Linked DNA regions of Lichenicola cladoniae. The protein of the gene in region 1 interacts with the protein of each later gene in a pairwise test. Links are inferred from orthologs where the notes say so. Each region holds a gene or a part of one and is shown on either strand. Other genes may lie near its edges.

Evidence for each region.
Region 2: the proteins of HN018_RS02775 (region 1) and HN018_RS01490 interact in binary tests that used the Escherichia coli proteins (3 or more experiments, as listed by UniProt). The link is inferred for Lichenicola cladoniae from one-to-one orthologs.

What each region holds. Positions count from the first base shown.
Region 1 is NZ_CP053708.1:642,911-653,169, forward strand. Bases 2,797-5,769 are described here. They hold HN018_RS02775 (TetR/AcrR family transcriptional regulator), read right to left. Parts: upstream 4,603-5,769; coding sequence 3,991-4,602; downstream 2,797-3,990. Other genes in these bases: HN018_RS02770 (type 1 glutamine amidotransferase domain-containing protein), read right to left, coding at 3,212-3,892; HN018_RS02785 (paraquat-inducible protein A), read left to right, coding at 4,981-5,769. Outside these bases: HN018_RS02760 (xanthine dehydrogenase family protein molybdopterin-binding subunit), read right to left, coding at 1-2,140; HN018_RS02765 ((2Fe-2S)-binding protein), read right to left, coding at 2,137-2,613; more of HN018_RS02785, read left to right, coding at 5,770-6,513; HN018_RS02790 (PqiB family protein), read left to right, coding at 6,510-8,222; HN018_RS02795 (PqiC family protein), read left to right, coding at 8,219-8,896; transcription termination/antitermination protein NusG, read right to left, coding at 8,932-9,462; preprotein translocase subunit SecE, read right to left, coding at 9,500-9,694. UniProt on the Escherichia coli protein: Involved in response to both electrophiles and reactive chlorine species (RCS). Represses the transcription of the nemRA-gloA operon by binding to the NemR box.
Region 2 is NZ_CP053708.1:355,195-365,464, forward strand. What follows is about bases 4,384-7,367. They hold HN018_RS01490 (3-deoxy-manno-octulosonate cytidylyltransferase), read left to right. Parts: upstream 4,384-5,483; coding sequence 5,484-6,251; downstream 6,252-7,367. Other genes in these bases: HN018_RS01480 (hypothetical protein), read left to right, coding at 4,384-4,590; kdsA (3-deoxy-8-phosphooctulonate synthase), read left to right, coding at 4,636-5,487; HN018_RS01495 (KpsF/GutQ family sugar-phosphate isomerase), read left to right, coding at 6,260-7,294. Outside these bases: HN018_RS01475 (glycosyltransferase family 2 protein), read right to left, coding at 1-2,813; more of HN018_RS01480, read left to right, coding at 3,469-4,383; HN018_RS01500 (hypothetical protein), read right to left, coding at 7,617-7,898; HN018_RS01510 (YggT family protein), read left to right, coding at 8,621-8,941; HN018_RS01515 (glycosyltransferase), read left to right, coding at 8,938-9,921; HN018_RS01520 (FAD/NAD(P)-binding protein), read left to right, coding at 10,104-10,270. UniProt on the Escherichia coli protein: Activates KDO (a required 8-carbon sugar) for incorporation into bacterial lipopolysaccharide in Gram-negative bacteria.

The DNA.
Region 1 (10,259 bases):
TGAGCCGCCGTCCGGTGGCGGCGAAGATCGCATTGGCCAGGGCAGGTGCCGCGGCGACCGTGCCGGTCTCGCCGATGCCGCCGATCGAGCCGGTCGGGTTGTGCACGATGTGCACGTCGATCGCCGGTGCCTCGTTGATCCGCATCATCCGGTAGTCATGGAAGTTCGATTGCTGGACACGACCTTTTTCGATGGTGATCTCGTTGTAGAGTGCCGCGGTCAGGCCGAATATGATCCCGCCCTGCACCTGCGCCTTGACCGTGTCGGGATTGACCACCGGGCCGCAATCGAGCGCCACGGTGACGCGCTTGACCTGCACCTCGCCCTTCGCGGTGACGACAACCTCAGCGACGGTGGCCATGATGGTGCCGAACGCGACCTGCAGCGCGACCCCGCGTCCGCTGCCGGTGGGGAGTGCAGAACCCCAGCCGGATTTCTCGACCGCAAGATCGAGCACTGCGCGCGTCCGATGATCGTCCGCCGGCAACAGGGCGCGGCGGAACTCTACCGGATCCTTCGAGGCCAGGGCGGCAAGTTCGTCGATCACGCTCTCGACCACGAACACGTTGTGCGTCGGGCCGACGCCCCGCCACCACAGCGTGGTCACCTCGTTCGGCTCGTGCCGCACGTATTCGGTTTTCTGTGCCGGAAACCGGTAGGGCGTCTCGGTCGCACCCTCGACCGCGTCCGGATCGAGCTTGCCGTCCATCTTCATGCCCGGCGGTGCCCAGCGCGCCATCACCGACGAGCCGGTCACACGATGCGACCATCCGGTCACCTTGCCATCCGCATCCAGCCCGGCCGAGATCCGGTCGTAATAGTAGGGCCGATACAGATCGTGCTGGATGTCCTCCTCGCGGGTCCAGATCAGCTTGACCGGATAGCTCACATGCCGGGCGATCCGCGCCGCCTGCGTGATGCTGTCCACGTCCAGCCGGCGCCCGAACGCACCGCCGATGATCTGGCTGTGCACCTTCACGGTCCCGATCGGCAGGCCGGTCTCCTTGGCCACGGTCGCCTGGGCGCGCACCGGAACCTGCGTGCCGACCCAGACGTCGGCGCCGTCCGGCCGCACATGCAGCGTGGTGTTGATCGGCTCCATCGGCGCATGCGCCAGGAACGGCAGCTGATAGACTACGTCCAGCTTCTTGACGGACGCGCCGATGACCGACGCTACATCGCCCTCGTCCTTGGCAACCACGCCCTCGGTCTTGGAGGCCGTGTCGAGCCGCTCGATCACCAGCTTCATGCCGGTCGCGGCGTTCGGCCCCTCGTCCCATTGCGCGGCGGCAGCCTGCAGTCCCTGCTTGGCCGCCCACATGTGGTCGCCGATCACCGCGATCACGTCGTCGAGCGCCACTACGTCGCGCACGCCCTTGACCGCACGCGCCGCTGCCTCGTTGAACGATTTAAGCTTGCCGCCCTTCACCGGGCAGGCGCTCACCGTGCCGATGCCCATGCCGGGGATCTTGACGTCGATGCCGTAAATGGCGGTGCCGTCCACCTTGGGCGGCGTGTCGAGCCGGCGCGGCGCGGTGCCGATCAGCTTGAACGCAGACTGTTCCTTAATCGGCACGTCCGTCGGCACCGGTAGCAGTGCGGCCGCATCGACCAGCGCGCCGTAACCCAGCGTCCGGCCGGACGCCGCATGCGTCACCACCGCCCGCGATGCCGAGCATGATCCAGGATCGACGCTCCACTGCTGTGCCGCCGCCTGGATCAGCAAGGTGCGGCCGACCGCGCCCGCTTCACGCAGGCGCTTCCAGTCGCCACGGATCGACGCGGAGCCGCCGGTCGCCTGCTCGCCCAGCAACGGGTCGGTGTAGGCGCTGGCATCGGGTGGGGCTGCCATCGGCGTGACCTGATCGAGCCCGACCTCGAGTTCCTCGGCGATCAGCATGCAGGCGGAGGTCCATATCCCCTGTCCGAATTCCGCATTTGGCATGATCAGCGTGACCAGGCCCTGGCGATCGATGCGGATGAAGGCGTTCGGCGCGAAACCCTCCGCGACTGTCGCCGGCACGGTCGTGGCCGCCCCGGCAACGCCGGGGGAGAAACCGGGCAGGCGCAGGCCGAGCATCAGGCCGCCCGCGGCGAGCCCGGTCTGGATGACGACCCGGCGCGACAGCATGGCGTTCATCCGGGCTGACCCACGGCAGCACCGGCCTCGGCCGCCTGATGGATCGCCTCCCGGATGCGGACGTAGGTGCCGCAGCGACAGATATTGCCGGACATCGCCTGGTCGATCTCGGCATCCGTCGGGCTGGGCGTCACATCCAGCAGCGCAGTCGCCGACATGATCTGTCCGGACTGGCAGTAGCCGCACTGCACCACTTCGGACGCCAGCCACGCCTGCTGCACCTTGGCACCGGTCGGCGTCTGGCCGATTGCCTCGATGGTCGTCACCGGCTGCGCGCCGACCTGTCCGATTGGATAGAGGCAGGAACGAACCGGTTTGCCTGAGACGTGAACCGTACAAGCGCCGCACTGGGCAATGCCGCAGCCGAACTTGGTGCCGGACAACCCGATCACGTCCCGGATGACCCACAACAACGGCATGTCTTCCGTGACGTCGACCTGATGGGAAGCGCCATTGACCGTTACAGTAATCATTTCAGAGTGGTTCCCGTATCGGAATGGCATCGAGACGATAGAGCGAATTATAACAGAGATCAAACCTGAGAGATCGTTATATCCGGACGAAGCTTACGGTCTGGCGGAGCTGGTAGATTTGATGGTGATCGAGACGACACGCCGGAACTAAATTGTTCCGATGGTGACATTGAACTGCAGGAAAATAAAATATCTAAAAAAGTATGCACGCGAAAAATCCGATGTGAACCAGGAGAAAACCACAAAATCGATAAAGCTGTTCGGGCAGAGCAGGATCGACTCGAAGAAGCGAGCGGGAGCGATCAGGTAGGTTTCATCACGGTTGAGGCTCGATCAGGCTTGATCGCAGTCAAAGCCATGAGTTTCGTTCGTCAGCCGCTTCACCGAAGCCATCATGTCAAGATACCCGAGCCGCCGTCGGTGCGATCGAATACTCGTGCGATGCAGGTTTTGCTGGAAGACGATCGGTTGAGCGTTCCTGGCTCCAAAACTCTTGTAGAATGAGTCGCCACTATCCTGAGACGTAGCAAACGGCATGATGATTTTCATGAAGGGCCGTGGCGGGTGGAGGCGCGATCCTGCGCGCCTCCCGAGGCGTCTATCGGGCAAGCGCCCGCAGCAGCGTTTTCGCCGCGGGTCCTGACGAAGCAGGGTTCTGACCAGTGATCAGAAGGCCATCGATAACAACATAGGAGCCCCAGTCCACACCTTTGGAGTAGAGGCCGCCTTTGGCCTTGAGTTCGTCCTCGACCAGGAAGGGTACCACCTTGGTCAGGCCGACGCCCTCTTCCTCGGTATTCGTGAACCCGGTGACCTTCCTGCCCTCGACCAGGGGCTTGCCGTCCGGGGTCCTTGCATGACGGAGGACGCCGGGTGCGTGGCAGACCAGCGCAACAGGCTTGCCGGCGCCAAGGAACGATTCGATCAGCGCGATCGAGTTCCGGTCCTCTGCAAGATCCCACATCGGACCGTGCCCGCCCGGATAGAACACCGTGTCGAAGTCCGCCTGGGACACGCTATCGAGGCGCACCGTCGCCGCAAGTTGGACATTGGCTGCCGCGTCGGCTTCGAAGCGCCGGGTCAGGTCGGTCTGGAACGATGGTTCGGCGCTTTTGGGATCGAGCGGCGGCTGGCCGCCCTTCGGCGAGGCCATTACGATCTCCACGCCGGCATCCTTGAACACGTAGTAGGGTGCCGCGAGTTCCTCGAGCCAGAACCCGGTCTTGCGCCCGGTGTCGCCGAGCTGATCGTGGGACGTCAGGACCATCAGGATCTTCATGTTATGGTTCCTATAGCAGCGAGTTATTGACAGAGTAGACCGGTCGGCTAACGGCAGGGGACACGTCGCTCAATTCGCCGAGCAATGCAGCTTCCTGATTACAGAGGAAGATGGAGGATCTGGCGGGTCGTTGTCAGCGCCGTCGCAAACGGTTGGCGATCGCGACCGATCTTGACCATGACGCTGGCTCCCAGCCAGAGCTGATAGAGGCTTTGGGCGACGCCATCGGGATCCCCCTGGATCGATAGCGATCCCTCCGCGACACCGGTAGCGATCGCCGCACTCAGGCGACCGATGATCCCGGAGGTGCCCCGCTTCATCGTCAGGCGCATGGCTTCGGACAGGTCTGCGACTTCGGCCCCCAGCTTTACGGCAAGACACCGGCCCTGGCAGTCGAGGAAGGATTGCGCGTCCTGCCATTGCTGCCAGTAGTTCATCAGGCGTTGCGCCATGGTCAGTCCAGGCTGGCCGAGCGTCTCGTCGATCTCGGACAGGTAGTTCTCGAAATAGCTGGCGAGCACGGCTTCGCCGAACGCGTCTTTCGAGCCGAAATAGTGGTAGAACGAGCCCTTCGGCACTCCGGCCGCCACCAGGATCTCGGTGAGGCCGACAGCGGAAAAGCCCTTGGCGGCCATCAGTCGCTGACCGGTTGCCAGGATGCCCTGCCGAACGTCGACGGTGTTCTGCTGAAGGAGGGGTGGTGGGCTCATGACCGCTGTAGAGCACGGAATAGACCGGTCGTCTAGGATAGGACGGAGGACTAGTGCGTGTAGATAGCCCGACGGCTTGAGCCGTGTCGGGATGCTCCTTCGAGGCCCCGATCCCGTCAAGACGATCGACGAGACTGGAAACGCCCGGTAGTTCATTGTTTTGATTGGTGCCGACACTCGGAATTGAACCGAGGACCTACTGATTACGAATCAGTTGCTCTACCCCTGAGCTATGTCGGCAGCTTGGCGCCGTATACAAAACCCTGGGCTCCACTGCAACATGCCGCCTCACCGCTCCGTCCTGCGTTGTCAGTCTGCTTTTCGGTTGGCCTCCATCCTGGCGGCCGACCTTTGTCCTGTTCGAGGCGATACGACCGCATGACGACCGACACCTCTCCGCCCGCTCACGGCGCGCCAACCAACCCGGCTCCGGGTGCGCCAAAACGACGCGGACTGGGGCGACGCCTGCCGAAAGGGTTCAAGTTCGGCGTCGCCAAGACGAAGCGGCCCTCACTGCGGCTGCACGTGCTGGACGGCCTGTCGGAGTGCCCGAGCTGCGGCTTCTTCCAGCAGGTTCCGCGTCTTCAGCCGGGCCAAGTGGCCGACTGCAAGCGATGCCACGGGCAGATCGGCCGACGCCGGACCAATCCACCCGTCTCTACGCCGCTTGCCTTCTGCTTGGCTTCGGCGGTCCTCTATTTCGTCGCCATCACCCACTCCCTGCTCACCTTCGACCTCTACGGCCGCACCCGGACGGTCTCGCTGCTGACCGGGCCGGGCGAGCTATGGCGCGAGGGCTGGGGACCGGTAGGCGTCCTGGTGCTTCTGGCGACCGTCGTCATACCGCCGATCGTGATCGGGCTGATGCTCGCGATTCTGACCGCCGCATCGCGTCCGAAGCTGCCGCGCTGGGCGCCCGGACTGATGCGGCGCTACGAGCGGCTGCGTCCCTGGTCGATGATCGAGGTCTATATGCTCGGGGTGTTCGTCGCCTACACCAAGCTGATCGACCTCGCCCATATCGAGGTCGGCGTTGCCGTCTATGCGCTGGCGGGCCTGATGCTGACGATGGCGGCGACGGACTCGACGCTGGATGTCGAGCGGGTGTGGCACAAGCGGCCGGTCGCCCGCTTTGCCCGTCGCGCGGATGGTACCCGGGTGATCATTTCGACCGTGGATGCTTCCGAAATGGTATTGCCGCCGGCGCGACGGATCGTCAGCTGCACATCGTGCGGCCTGGTCTGCGCCGCCGATTACGACATCCCGCAGGAGCGCGTGCTCGGAAACTGCCCGCGGTGCCAGGCGAAGGTACGGCGTCGCAAGCCGCAGGGCGTGCTCCGCTGCATGCTGTTGACCGGCTCTGCGGTGATCCTCTACATCCCGGCGAATCTGTACCCTGTGATGACCATCATCCAGGTTGGCCGTGGCGGCGGCCACACCATTCTCGCCGGCGTGCGCGAGCTGTATGAAGCCCACATGCTGCCACTGGCACTTCTAGTGTTCTTTGCCAGCATCACCGTGCCGGTCCTGAAGATCGTCGGTCTCACGATGATGGCCTGGTGCACCTGGCGTGGGTCCGCCACCCGCCTGATCGATCGGGGTCGGCTGTTCCGGATCATCGACGCGATCGGCCGCTGGTCGATGATCGACGTGTTCATGATATCGATCCTGGTGGCGATCGTGCATCTCGGCCGGCTTGCCAACATCAGCGCCGAGCCCGGTGTCTTCGCGTTTGCCTCCGTGGTCGTGCTGACCATATTCGCCGCCGACTGCTTCGACCCGCGCCTGATGTGGGATGCAGCCGGCATGAACGGTGTCCTGCTGGCAAAGAATGCCACGGGACCGAAGACAACGCAGGGCGGCGGACGACAGTCCGTCCTCCCCTCCGCAACGGAGTCTGTCGGCGCGTGAGTGGACAACATGAACAGCCGGACCGGCCGAGCCCTTCGTCAGGAACGCACGACGACCAGGTCTCCGAAGCGACCGTTCGGCCGGCGCGATTCTCCCTGATCTGGCTCATCCCGATCGTGGTACTGGCGATCGCCGCCTATCTCGGCTGGCAGACGCTGTCTCGGCGTGGCCCGGAAATCACGCTGGAGTTCCAGACCGCGGACGGGCTGACCGCCGGCCAGACGCAGGTCAAGGAAAAGGCGGTGGCCCTTGGGACCGTAGAGAGCATTCGGCTCTCGAACGACCTCAAGCGTGTCGAGATCGGGGTGCGCATGAACGCACAGGCGGCACCGTTCCTGACCAGCAACGCACAGTTCTGGGTGGTTCGGCCACGTCTGAGCGGTGCCAGCGTCTCGGGTCTCGATACACTGGTCTCGGGTGCCTACATCGCGGTCGATCCCGGGATGCCCGGCGGCAAACCGCAGGACCATTTCAAGGGTCTCGAATCACCGCCGGGCGTTCGCTCGGACGAGCCGGGCCGGACCTATACCCTCACCACCGGAAGCATCGGCTCGATCAGCCAGGGTGCGCCGGTCTTCTTCCGCGATGTCGTGGTCGGGGAGGTGCTCGGGTACACCATGCCGCCGGGCGGACGCGGGCTGATCCCGGTCCAGGTGTTCGTGCGCGAGCCGTTCGACCATTATCTTCGCAACGATACCCGGTTCTGGAACGTCTCCGGCATCCGGGCGGACTTCTCCGGTGGCGGACTGCACATCCAGTTCGAGTCGTTGCAGGCGGTGCTGTCCGGCGGTGTCGCCTTCGGACTGCCGGAGCAACGGCGGGACAAGGAAGTGGCCGAGGCGCCCGACAAGGCGGTGTTCAAGCTTTATGACAGCCAGGAAGATGCCGATACCGCCGGCTACCGCGAAAGGCTGACCATGGTCAGCTACTTCAAGAGCTCGGTGAAAGGCCTGACACCCGGAAGCCCGGTCAACATGTTCGGCCTTCAGGTCGGCAACGTGACCCATGTGAAGCTGCAGCTCGATCCTCAGACCGGCAACGCGCAGGTGCGGGTGGAAATGGAGATCCAGCCGGAGCGCGTGTTCACCGACGACGAGATCAGTCACGGCTCGATGGTGGACGTGACCCAGGCCCTGGTGAACCGTGGGCTACGTGCGGAAACCGATAGCGGCAATCTTCTGACCGGATCGACCGTGATCTCGTTCGGTTTCGTGCCGAATGCCAAGCCCGAGAAGATCATGATGGAGGGCCGCGCGATCATCCTCCCGAGCAAATCCGGCGGCTTCAACGGGATCGTGGACTCGCTCTCGACGGTCGCCAGCAAGATCGCCGCGATGCCGCTCGAGCAGATCGGCGACAACCTGAACAACCTGCTGGCTCACACCGACAGCACGGTTAACGGGCCGGAACTGAAGCAGGCCCTGCAGCAGCTGACCGGAACGTTGAAGCACGTTCAGGATCTGGCGCAGCACGCGGACCAGGGGCTGACGCCGCTGATGCAGAAGCTGCCAGGCATTTCGAACGACCTGCAGCAGGCAGTCAGCCATGCCAACTCCGTGCTGGCTTCCTATGGCGGCAATTCCGATTTCCACCGGAGCCTGCAGCAGACGCTCGACCAGCTGAACGAGACCGCGCGGTCGATCCGCCTGCTGGTCGATTACCTCAGTCGCCACCCCTCCTCGCTGCTGCTTGGCCGAGGCAAACCATGAGGCAGTCATCAATGACCGACACCGGCTATCGGGCAGGCAGGAGCGGGACGCGGCTGGTCGCGGTGATCGGAACCCTGGGAGCGCTGTTGCTGGCCGGATGCGGCTCGTCCGAGCCGAGCTACTACACGCTCAGCCCATGGCCCGGCGTGGCTCAGCCGGGTGGGCCGCTGACGGTCAAGGTGCGCTCGCCGACCATCGCGGCGTATCTCGACCGTGACTACATCGTGCGCAACGATCGCGGGTACAAGCTGAAGCTTGCCGACGATGCCGCCTGGGGCGAGCCGCTCGCGGACATGATTGGGCGGACGCTGGCGCTCGATCTGCAGCAGCGTCTGCCGGGCAGCAACGTCTTCACCCAGACCGGCGCGATCTCGACCGAGGCGCAGGCCACGGTCGAGCTCGATATCTCGCAGTTCGCGGAAGACCATGATGGTCGCGCCGAAGTCACCGCGACCCTGTCGGTCCAGCGATCGGATAGCGGGCCATCGTCCGCACGGGTGATCCACGTCGTCGCGACGCCGGATGGGCCTGCCATAGCGCAGCTTGCGGCTTCGTTGAGCCAGTTGCTGGGTCAGGTGGCGGATGAGGCTGCACGGGAAGCACGGGCGATCGGTCCGGTGCCGGTCGCGCCGCAATCGTCGGGGCAGACGCCGCTGGCGCCCCCGGGCAGCTAGATCAGCGACCCGGCCGGGTCGCTGTCAGCGGTGTCCTAGACCTTTTCGACCTGGCTGTATTCGAGGTCGACCGGGGTGGATCGTCCGAAGATCGAGACACTGACCTTCAGGCGGCCCTTCTCCTCGTCGACGTCCTCGACGGTGCCGTTGAAACTGGTGAACGGGCCATCGGCCACCCGGACCTGCTCGCCGATTTCGAACAGGATGGACGGGCGCGGGCGCTCCACACCTTCCTGGGTCTGTTTCATGATCCGGTCCGCCTCGGAATCCGAGATCGGGGTCGGACGGGTCTTGCTGCCGAGGAAGCCGGTCACCTTGGGGGTGTCCTTGACCAGATGCCAGGCATCGTCGGTCAGTTCCATCTTCACCAGTACATAGCCGGGGAAGAACTTTCGCTCGGAGTTGACCTTCTGGCCGCGCCTGACTTCGACGACGTCCTCAGACGGGACGAGCACCTCGTCAATGTGATCGGCCAAGCCCTTCTGCAGGGCCTGCTCCTTGATCTGCTGGGCGATCTTCTTCTCGAAGCCCGAATAGACGTGGACGACGTACCAGCGCTTCGTCATGACCGCTTCCTAGAACTCCAATTTCCGGCCGACCGGGTCAGCTGCCGAGGCCGAACAATGACCTGACGCCCAACCCGATGACCTGGTCGACGACAAAGAAGAAAATCGCCGTCAACGCTGCCATCGCTACCACGAGGCCGGTGGTGATCAACGTGGTGCGTCGCGTCGGCCAGGTGACCTTGGTCACCTCGGAGCGTACCTCGCGCACGAACTTTGCAGGACTGACAGCCACGCCGCACCTTTTTGAAACCGACTGGCCGAGCCGAAAGCGGCACCGACTTCGTCTTAACCGACCCCGCTTACACCAAGCTGGCAGGCGGCTGGCAGGGGCGGAGGGTCTCGAACCCGCAACCTCCGGTTTTGGAGACCGGCGCTCTAGCCAATTGAGCTACACCCCTGCAGCGCCGCCGCCATCACGTCCGACCAGAGACATTTCGGCCCCTGATCTTCCGCACGGTGAACCCGGCGCAGTGGGCGTAAAGAAGGCGTGGCGACCGAGAAGTCAAGAGCCGGCGATCGAACCATGGTCGCGCGCTCTCGAGCGCGCCGGGACTTGCCGACCCCGGTCCGAAGGCGCTAACAGATCGCAGCACGCGAGCGCCAGGCGGGCGTAGCATAGTGGTAATGCAGTAGCCTTCCAAGCTACCGAGGAGGGTTCGATTCCCTCCGCCCGCTCCATCGCCGGCTTCCATCAGATCATGAATCGAATGTGGCTGGGCTTTGCCATGCTGGTCAGCGGCAGATTGCGGCGATCCGGGATGGTGGAAGGGGTTTCACCTGCAACCATACTCGCCACA
Region 2 (10,270 bases), 290 kb from region 1 along the record:
TTGTTCATGAAGACAAAAAAATCGCTACAACAGGTTTTCGCTGCAAGATTGTTGAGACGTGAGTAGTTAAACTCCTCATCGACCGACATTACTCGAACGTGTGGGTTTTTAGACACTATCGAAAGGTATTGTTGTGTATCACACGTGACGGAACGGTTGTCGACCAGAACGATCTCCAAGCCGGACAACTTCGTATGCTGAAGAATGCGTTCAACGCAAAGCTTGGTTAGATCGGCTTGGTCTTTAAACGGAATGATAATGGAAGTCCGATACTTTGGTATCACGTCCCACTGCACCCTGTATCGTGTTGTCCCGTCGATCGCGGTGACTCTCCCGTCTCGTTGGGTCCGTCTTAGATGTGCGGCGATGGCTGCAACGCCAGCTTCTGCTGCATAGGATTTTGTTGAACCGAGCAGAGCCGTCGAATTTTCAGCTTTACGCCAGTGGTAAAGCACTTCAGGGACATGAACAATTTGATCTGCTGTAAAGACTTCCGCAGCACGTAGCAGAAAATCGTGGTCTTGCGCTCCGTTGTAGTGAGTTGACAGTAATCCAATTCTGGAAAGAGCGGATCTCTTGACCATGGTTAGATGGTTAATGTAATTTACCGAAAGCAGATAACGGTAGTTCCATTGCGGCTTGAACATGGGTTCAGAGAAGAATCCATACTGGTCCACCTTATCTTCGTCGGAGTATATAATGCTTACGCGGCGCGTAGTTTCATGCGCTAACATTCTTTCTAGTGCGATGTCGACTAGGATGTCGTCATGGTCGAAGAATGCGATCCAGACGCCCTTTGCCTTCCTAAGACCAGCGTTGGTTGCTTCGGATATACCTAAGTTAGTGCCATTTTTAATCACCCTAACTCGTCGGTCTGATTGGAGATAACCGTTGATGACTTCAGTTAGGGCGAGCTGATTGCTGCCGTCATCAATGAGGATAAGTTCGAGATTCTCGTGAGTCTGTGTTAGCACGGAGTCGACCGCGATCCGAAAGTCCTCGATGGTAGGTTGGAAAACCGGGCAAATTACAGATACAAGAGGTCCGGTCTTGTGTTTTCCTTTCGAAGCCGTTTGCCTGAGATGCCGAAGGTGCTGTCTAAACCATGGATCGTATCGGTCAGTGGTGAATCCTTCTCTCGGCATTAGCTTTTCAAGAATGCTTCGAACGATGCGTAGTTCGCTTTTTACGATCTCGTAGTCCATGTTCTGGATCGTGTCGGCCAATCTCTCTACCCGTTCGATCAGGGAGATGACTTGACCAGCTTTGTCATCTCGATGCTCTATGGTTGCGATGAGTGGACTTCCAATTAACTCGATGCGCTCGGGCATCAGGAAAAATCGGAATTCTTTCGGAGCTGTACTACAGTAATCCAACGGAAGTGGCAGGTTGAAGCCACATCGGCTGTTGCACATCAGGCTCGCCGCTACGTCCGGTCGTGGGCGGTCGGCTCGGACCACGGCGATTTCCTGGTTATCAGCGACGACCATTACGTCGCAGCTTGTGATAAGATCGCCATCTAGGGATCGACGACACGTCACCCATCCCCGTAGCATGCTTTGCTGCGGAGCATCTACACAGCTATGGACTTCGGTTGTGAATCTGAACTTAAAATCTAGGTGGGTGTGGCGCGTGTCGTTGGCCAAGATGGTCACTGGAAGCCCGTTGGCATCCCGGAACGACAGCACATGATCATCATCGTCTATGTATTCGTTCGGTATCGTTATTGAAAATCCAACCTCCAGACTTTTGACAGAAGCGTTCTGAATGTCTGGTCGCGGAGTATTGCATGTAACAAAACGGCAGTGCTGATTGTCCACGAACATGTCTAACACTGTAGGGGCAACCTGATTCGGAACCATTGCCCATCCCCGTAGCTCATTGATACTGAAAGTATTGATGACGCATAGGACGGGTGATGTTAATGAAGTGCGTTCTATTGAGGTTGTCTGGTCGGGTTCTGTTAGCTGTTCGCTTGACGGGACCGAAAGATAGACTTTTCCGAGAGCAGCTAATCGCCCATGCGCCAGTCTCGCGGAGGAGAGGGCGCTCAAGTCGACGATGTCATTTCTGTCGTAGTCCTTGAACTTGTTCCACTCTCGAGCCTCTCCACCCGGCTGCCGGCGTCGAACACGTTGTTCCCAGTGAGTCTGGCTTCGAATTATGTAGTGGTGCAGGCGCCAATCACCCTGAATAACTTGGTCCGGGCGGGTTACCCCCGGTAATGACCAATCAATGACCTTTCCCCAAATATCGAGAGCAGGGCGTGTGGTTTCAACGAAATGTGGGTTGACGACCGCTTTTGCGTCGGTTGTTCGGAAGAACATTTTAACGTGCCGGTTGATATCGAAGTCATTGGGCGCACGGTGGGTAAAGGCCTCCATCACCAGTCTCGAGGCGCTTGATTTTAATCCGGAGGATCCGAAGACCTGCCAGTTGAGCGCAAAGGCCGAAGCTTCTTCAAATCGCTGCAGCAGATTTAGAATTGTATCGCCCGGTGGCGGGATTAGAAACTCATCGGCGTCGAGAAAGCACATCCAGTCGAACTCTGATCTGAAATCCGAGATACAGGCTGCATAGGCTGCTCCTTGCTTTGTCAATCCCTCAACCGAACGCTCGTGGTCGCCCCACCTGATGTGGTCGATTGGTAGATGACGCGCCAACTCGGTAACGACCACCGCAGTCTCATCTGTTGACTGGTTATCGAATACGACAATGCGATCAAACCCTAGGCCAGCGTGGTGAACAAGCCACTCGGCGATGTCCTGTTGCTCGTTTTTAACAATAAGTCCGAGCAAACTCTTGCTGCGCATGAAGTATCCGTCCCAAAACAGTTCGTTTTATATGACTTTCCGCGGTCGAAAATCATTAATTTATTTCAAGCGTAACCCGCTCTGGCCGCCTTTGCTCTAAGTCACGATAGGCGGTAACAGCCGATTACCTTTTTGAAAAATGTATCACGATCGTACATATACCCTCGCTGATACTGAAGCCAGCCATCCGTAAGCTATATATAAAACATTAAAACGTCTAAATATCTGCATCACTTAGACGTTGTGCTTCATTGCTATATCAAAGGTAGAAACGGAGTAAGGATTGGATGCACGTGTCGGCACACGGATTGAGGCGGGCTGCATGCGTTACGCCTTGTGGCCATGTCATCCTTCGGTGATAGTCTGACAGGTGTGAAGAACGGGCGTGAGGTAACAACCTTCATTCGCCCGATGGGCGGCTTAAAGCGAAGTTTGAACTGCCCCGAAACTCTAAACGGTGGGCTTCCGGACGATAGCGGATCAAGACAGCCGGCATTGTGTTGGTGCTTTAGGGCTTGTCCCTTACGGCGGCGATAATCTCGCCCAGGTCTTTGTTCCATGAAACAGATTTGAGTTTTGATTTATCCCTTTCGAAACAATCGTTAGTGGCCCGGCAGCAAGCATGATGCAGATTTCCCCGTTTATAGGAGCACCGATGACCGCCGTGACGATGAGAGGCGCAATCGACCGGCTCGATAGCGAAGGCGCTATCGGCTGGCTTTACGGGGCGGACTACACGTCACCTCCCCTGATCAGGGCGTTTTTGCATCATGATCTGATCGGCGAGGGCTTTGCAGATGTGCACAGGCCCGATCTCGAGAATGTCGGTTTCGGTGACGGCCGCTGCGGCTTCGACATCCGCTTCGACCGCCCGATCGACCCCAGCTATCTCTCCTTCATCACCGTCAAGCCGCAGAACGTCGATCTGCTATTGTCGGCACCGGTTGGTAGTGCTGCCTACCTGGACCTGGTGAACGCTGTCCTGGTCGGTTTTCCCAGCACCGGCCGCACCCGTTCCGTTCTCGGCGGCCTCTGGACCGACCGCACCGATGCGCCGCAACTGCTGGCCGGCCGCATTGCCGTCGGCGCTTGCGCGGCCGAGCTGCAATCCGTCATGCAGGAGCTGATCCTCAACGGCTACGTGGTGCTGCACAACGCCCTGTCGCCCGCCGGCGTCGGCAGCAAGGACCTCGCCAACATCAAGGTGGCCACCGCCCCGCGCTCCCGGGACGGCGAGGGCGACGGCCGCCTCAAGACCGCGCTCACCGGCCTGGCCGGGTTGCTGTTCCGCGAGCCGGTCGTGCGCCTGCTGCGTGCGGTGTTCGACGACCATCCGGTGGCCTACCGCCTGGACAGCCTGAGCGGCGACGACCGGTTCGCGCAGATGTCGGCGCTCGGTGACCTGCCGTCGCCGGGCGAGTGCGTAGGAATCTATGTCGGCCATCCGGCCGCGCCGATCCGGATCGACATGCTTCGCGACAGCCACGAACTACCCGAGTTCGGCCCGAGCGGACGCTCGCGCTGGACCGTCGGCGGTGCCGACGAGCTCGGCCACTTCGCCGCCGAGGCTGGCCTGTCGGTCGAGAGCATCAAGCTCGACGCGCAGGACATGGCCATCGTCGGCCCGGGCCTCATCCATCGCGTGGTCGCCGGCCGCGATGCACCGGCCCTGCGCGCGGTCGTCGCCCCCCGCCGCGTGACCCCGCAGCGCTTCCTGAGCGGCGAGGGCAACTGGGTGGAATCCGGGCATGTCTCCGGCGCCCGTATCCGGATATAGTCCCTAGCCTGCGGTTGTCGTAACCGGCAACGAGGAGGCCAGACCATGTCCATCAGCGCCCCGAACCAAACCGTCACCGTCGGCAAGGTGGTGTTCGGCAACGCACTGCCGTTGTCGCTCATCGCCGGTCCCTGCCAGATCGAGAGCAGGGACCACGCCTTCGAGTGCGCCCACGCCCTCAAGGAGATCACCAGCCGGCTCGGCATCGGCTTCGTGTTCAAGAGCTCGTACGACAAGGCGAATCGCACCAGCGGGTCCGGCACCCGCGGTGTTGGGCTGGCGGCGGCCGTGCAGATCTTTGCCGATATCGGCGCCGAGTTGCAGGTCCCGCTCCTGACCGACGTGCACGAGTGCCAGCACTGCGCCATCGTCGGCGAAGTGGTCGACATCCTGCAGATCCCGGCCTTCCTGTGCCGGCAGACCGACCTGCTGATCGCCGCCGCCGAGACGGGGAGGGTGGTCAACGTCAAGAAGGGCCAGTTCCTCGCCCCGTGGGACATGCGCAACGTGATCGCCAAGGTCACCGGCGCCGGCAATCCCAACGTCATGGCGACCGAGCGCGGCGCCTCGTTCGGCTACAACACCCTGGTCTCCGACTTCCGGTCCCTGCCGATCATGGCCGGCTTCGGCGCGCCGGTGATTTTCGACGCCACCCATTCCGTGCAGCAGCCCGGCGGCCAGGGCACCAGTTCCGGCGGCCAGCGTGAGTTCGTGTCCGTGCTGGCGCGCGCCGCCGTCGCGGTCGGCGTGGCCGGCCTGTTCATCGAGACCCATCCCGATCCCGACAACGCTCCGTCCGACGGCCCCAACATGATCGCGCTGCGCGATTTCGAGGCCCTGATCCGCAACCTCATGCGCTACGACCAGGTCACCAAGTCGGCCCCGAGCCTCGCATGAATCCGGTCATCGTCATCCCGGCGCGGCTGGGCTCGACCCGGCTGCCGCTGAAGCCACTGGCCCTCATCGGCGGGGAGGCGATGATCGTCCATGTCTGGCGCCGCGCGATGGAAACCGAACTCGGCCCGGTCATTGTCGCGGTCGATCATCCCGACATCGCGGAGGCGATCGGCAACGCCGGCGGCCGCGCCATCCTGACCCGGACCGACCACCCGTCCGGCACCGACCGCATCGCCGAGGCTCTTTCCCTGGCCGACCCGGACCGCCTGCATGACGTGGTGATCAACATCCAGGGCGACCTGCCCACGGTGGCGCCGCATGTCACCCGCCTGACCGCCGCCCTGCTGGACCATCCGGAGGTGATGCTGGCGACCCCGGTCGCGCTGATCACCGATCCGCATGAATTGGCCGCGCCGAGCGTCGTGAAGATGGTTGGCACGCCGATCGGCCCGGACCGGTTCCGCGCCCTCTATTTCACCCGCGCCCAGGCCCCCTGGGGCGACGGCCCGCTCTATCATCATATCGGCCTCTATGCCTGGCGCAGAAGCGCGTTCGAGCGGTTCGTCTCGCTTCCTCCGTCGGTGCTCGAACTGCGGGAAAAACTCGAGCAGTTGCGCGCCCTGGAAGCCGGCATGCGGATCGACGCCGTGCTGGTGGACGACGTGCCGCTGGGCGTGGACACGCCGGCCGATCTGGCGCGCGCGCGTTCCATCCTCGACCGGTCCGCAGCGCCGCCGGACCTGCACGCGACGGCGGTTGCATGATGTCGGTCGTGTCCAGCATTCCCAAGGCCGACCGGCCCGCCAACTCCGCTGTTGCTGCGCCGCCGGCCACTGCCGCGATCGCCGCCGCGTCTGCCAGTGTCGGCCGCACTCTCGAGATCGAGCAGCGCGGATTGGCATCCGTGCATCGGGCACTCGCCGACGGCCTCGCGGAAGCATTTGCCGGCGCGGCCGAGATCATCGAGCGCGCGACCGGCAACGTGATCGTCACCGGAATGGGCAAGTCCGGCCACGTGGGCCGCAAGATTGCCGCGACGCTGTCCTCGACCGGCACACCCAGCCACTACGTGCATCCGGTCGAGGCCAGCCACGGCGATCTCGGCGTTTTGCGCGACACCGACGTGGTGCTGGCGATCTCCTGGTCCGGCGAAACCGCCGAGCTTGCCGATATCGTGGAATACACCCGCCGCTTCGGGGTGCCGCTGGTGGCACTCACCTCCCGGCCCGACAGCGCGCTGGGGCGTGCCGCCGATATCGGGCTGTTCCTGCCGGCGTCCGAGGAGGCCTGCCCGAACGGCCTGGCGCCGACCACCTCGACCACGATGCAGCTCGCCGCCGGCGATGCGCTGGCGATCCTGCTGCTGGAACGGCGCGGCTTCACCGCGACCGACTTCAACCGCTACCACCCGGGCGGCAAGCTCGGCCAGCGCCTGATGCAGGTGCGGCGTCTCATGCACGAGGGTGCCGACATGCCGCTGGTGACGATCTCCGCCCGCCTGTCCGACGGAATCGTCGAAATGAGCTCGAAGCGCTTCGGCATCGTCGGCGTGGTGGATCTGGAAGGCTATCTGGTCGGCGTGCTGACCGACGGCGACGTCCGCCGCGCCTTCAGCGACAGCTTCACCGATCGCCCGATCGTCGAGGTGATGGGCGCCACGCCGCAGACGGTGGGCGGGGATACACTGGCGGTGACAGTCCTGGCGCGGATGAACGAGTCTCGGATCACCAGTATCTTTGTGGTTGAGGATGGCCGGCCGGCTGGGCTGGTGCACGTTCATGATCTGCTTAGGGCTAGATTAGCGTAACTCCGAATAAGTCTTTTTCAGGTGTAATACAGGTCTTTGTCTAGGCTAAGATTCGTCAGTTCGCGAACCTGAGAGGATTATGCGAGGTTTAGTTCTACCCCAAGCTTCTTCTGCAGTCGCTCATCAAACGTTACGATCCCGTTACAGATCGCGCCGGCCATGAGTTGCCCGTAGCCCGGTGCAGGCAATCGTTTCGACCGTTCGGCGAAGTTCGTCCGCGCCGGTCGAACTTGACCTGGTTGCCTGCGCTACAACGAGCGCAGGCACATCCGCCCTCTACATATGTAAGCGGGTCAGGCCGGTAACACTTCATCTCTCCACATCAAAGGCTGATCCGCGCAGCGCCACTATTAGCCTGTTCGTGGAGACGGAGCTTACCCAGAAGAGTCTCAACCGCCTTGAGGCCTTTGTCATCGCGCCATGCCAGGGTCACGTTTTTATAAAGTGCTAATGGAACGGACCTGTTCTCGATGTACGTACTGGAGGCCTGCATCTCCATTGTGGCTGGATCAAATGTGAAGCCGGAATAACTTTTCTTCCCCTCGATCAGGATAATCAACGCACCGTCATCCAGACCACTGAGCGTCACATGTCCAAGGATCATTCATAGTTATTCCGAGGTCGATCCGATATCGGATCGACAATCAGCTTCATAACAGTATCAACCCGAACTCGCTCGATGAAGTGCAACTTGTTCCTATTCGGGAAGGCATAGATGAGGATCAAGTGTCGAGGTAGGGATATCGAGCGGCCAAACCGCGTGGTCTAACGGCTCGGCAAGCCCGGCAGGCCTGTCGCAAGGGCGGGGGGCGAAATCTGCGCCTGCGGTCATGCGCGAGGGGGACTGCCTGCTGGAAGGCTGTTGCGAGACGAGCTTCCGGCGGTGATTGATAGCCTCTGGTGGATGTCACGCTGCCTGAACCGCGTCCGGATCACGTCGCGAAGCATCAGGACGCCAGGATAATCGCAATGGCCGTGCCACCTCGAATGCTAGCCTCCGCCATGTAAAGGAGGATCAAGCCTGGACACGGGGAGCAACCGCGGGAAGCAGGAGCAGCGCGAAATGCTTATTCGACGTCGGCTCGGGGTGGCCATGCAGGGGGGTGGTGGAGCTGAGCGGGATCGAACCGCTGACCTCCTCATTGCGAACGAGGCGCTCTCCCAACTGAGCTACAGCCCCGCCGTGCAGGCCGCGGATAAATAACCGAGGCTGGGGGCAAGTCAAGGCCCATCCCCCTGCACGCCGGGTGCCGCCTTGGGTGCCGTTGCATGGCCGAACCGGGACCGTTAGTTTCGGGGCTACGACACACGTTTAAGGACCATGCCGTGATCACGGCCATCTTTGCCCTGCTCTACCTCGTCATACGTATCTACGTGGCGGTGCTGCTGATTTCCTGCCTGTTCAGCCTGCTGTTCGCATTCGGGGTTCTGGACAACCGCAATCGCCTGGTCCGCACCGTCGGCGAGTTCCTGTATCGCGCCACCGAGCCCGTGCTGGCACCGGTTCGCCGTATCCTGCCGCAGTTCGGCAATGTCGATTTGAGCCCGCTGGTGGTCCTGCTGGTCGCCCAGTACCTGCTGGTGCCGCTGCTGATCGCCGTCGAGACGGCCATCCTTACCCACTCGACGCAGCAATTCTTTTCGTGACCGGGTCGCCCGGTCCGGTTGCAACCGGGCCCGGGTCCGCCCGTCCGCGCGTCGCCGTCCTGATCCCCTGCTACAACGAGGAAGTGGCGATCGGCCAGGTGGTCCGCGACTTCCGGGCCTCGCTGCCCGGCGCGACGGTCCATGTCTATGACAACAACTCCACCGACCGCACCCGCGACGTCGCCCGCGATGCCGGTGCCGTGGTCCGGCTCGAGACGCTGCAGGGCAAGGGCCACGTGGTCCGCCGCATGTTCGCCGACATCGAAGCCGACCTCTACGTGCTGGTCGACGGCGACGGCACCTACGATGCCGATGCCGCCCCGGACCTGATCCGGCTTCTGCGCAAGGATGGGTTGGACATGGTGAACGCGGCGCGGGTGACCGACCGCACTGCCGCCTACCGTCGTGGCCACGTGCTCGGCAACCAGGTGCTGACCGGGCTGGTGAACACCATCTTCGGCAAGCGCCTGTCGGACATGCTCTCCGGCTACCGGGTGTTCTCGCGCCGCTTCGTGAAGTCGTTCCCGGCCCTGTCGTCCGGCTTCGAGACGGAAACCGAGCTCACGGTGCACGCACTCGAACTGCGCATGCCGATCGCCGAACTGCCGACCCGCTATATCGAGCGCCAGGAGGGATCGGTCTCCAAGCTGCACACCTATCGCGACGGCGTGCGCATCCTGCGGACCATCGTCATCCTGATGAAGCAGGAGCGTCCGCTGGCGTTCTTCTCGGCGATCAGCGTGATCATGCTGCTGACCGGCCTGGGGCTCGGCATACCGGTGGTGCTGCAGTTCCTGGCGACCGGTACCGTGCCGAAGCTGCCGAGCGCGGTTCTCGCCCTCGGCTTCGTGCTGATCGCCTGCCTCAGCTTCGTCTGCGGCCTGATCCTCGACAGCGTCACCCGCGGCCGCCTCGAGTTCAAGCGGCTGGCCTACCTGTCGCATCCCGCCCCGGAGTTCGATCCCGGCAACGCGTCCTGAACCGGTGGGCGGACGTCGGACCTTGTTCATTTCGGACTTCGACGCTGCAGCGTAGAATGAGAATTTCACTTTACCCGTGATAGTTATGCTGCTTGCCTCACCGGCCACGGGAGATTGATGCTCCCGGAAACAGAGGAGATGCCCTTGGATCATTTGCATCCACGCCGATCGCCCTGCTGCCCATGAGCAGTTCGACGCTTCCCGATCCGGCCTCGGCGAGTATCGCCATCGTCGGTGCGGGCTTCAGCGGCACCTTGCTGGCGCTGCATCTGCTGCAGCGCAGCCCGCCGCAGACCCGCGTGATCCTGATCGAGCGCAATGCCCAGTTCGGGCGCGGCGCCGCCTACTC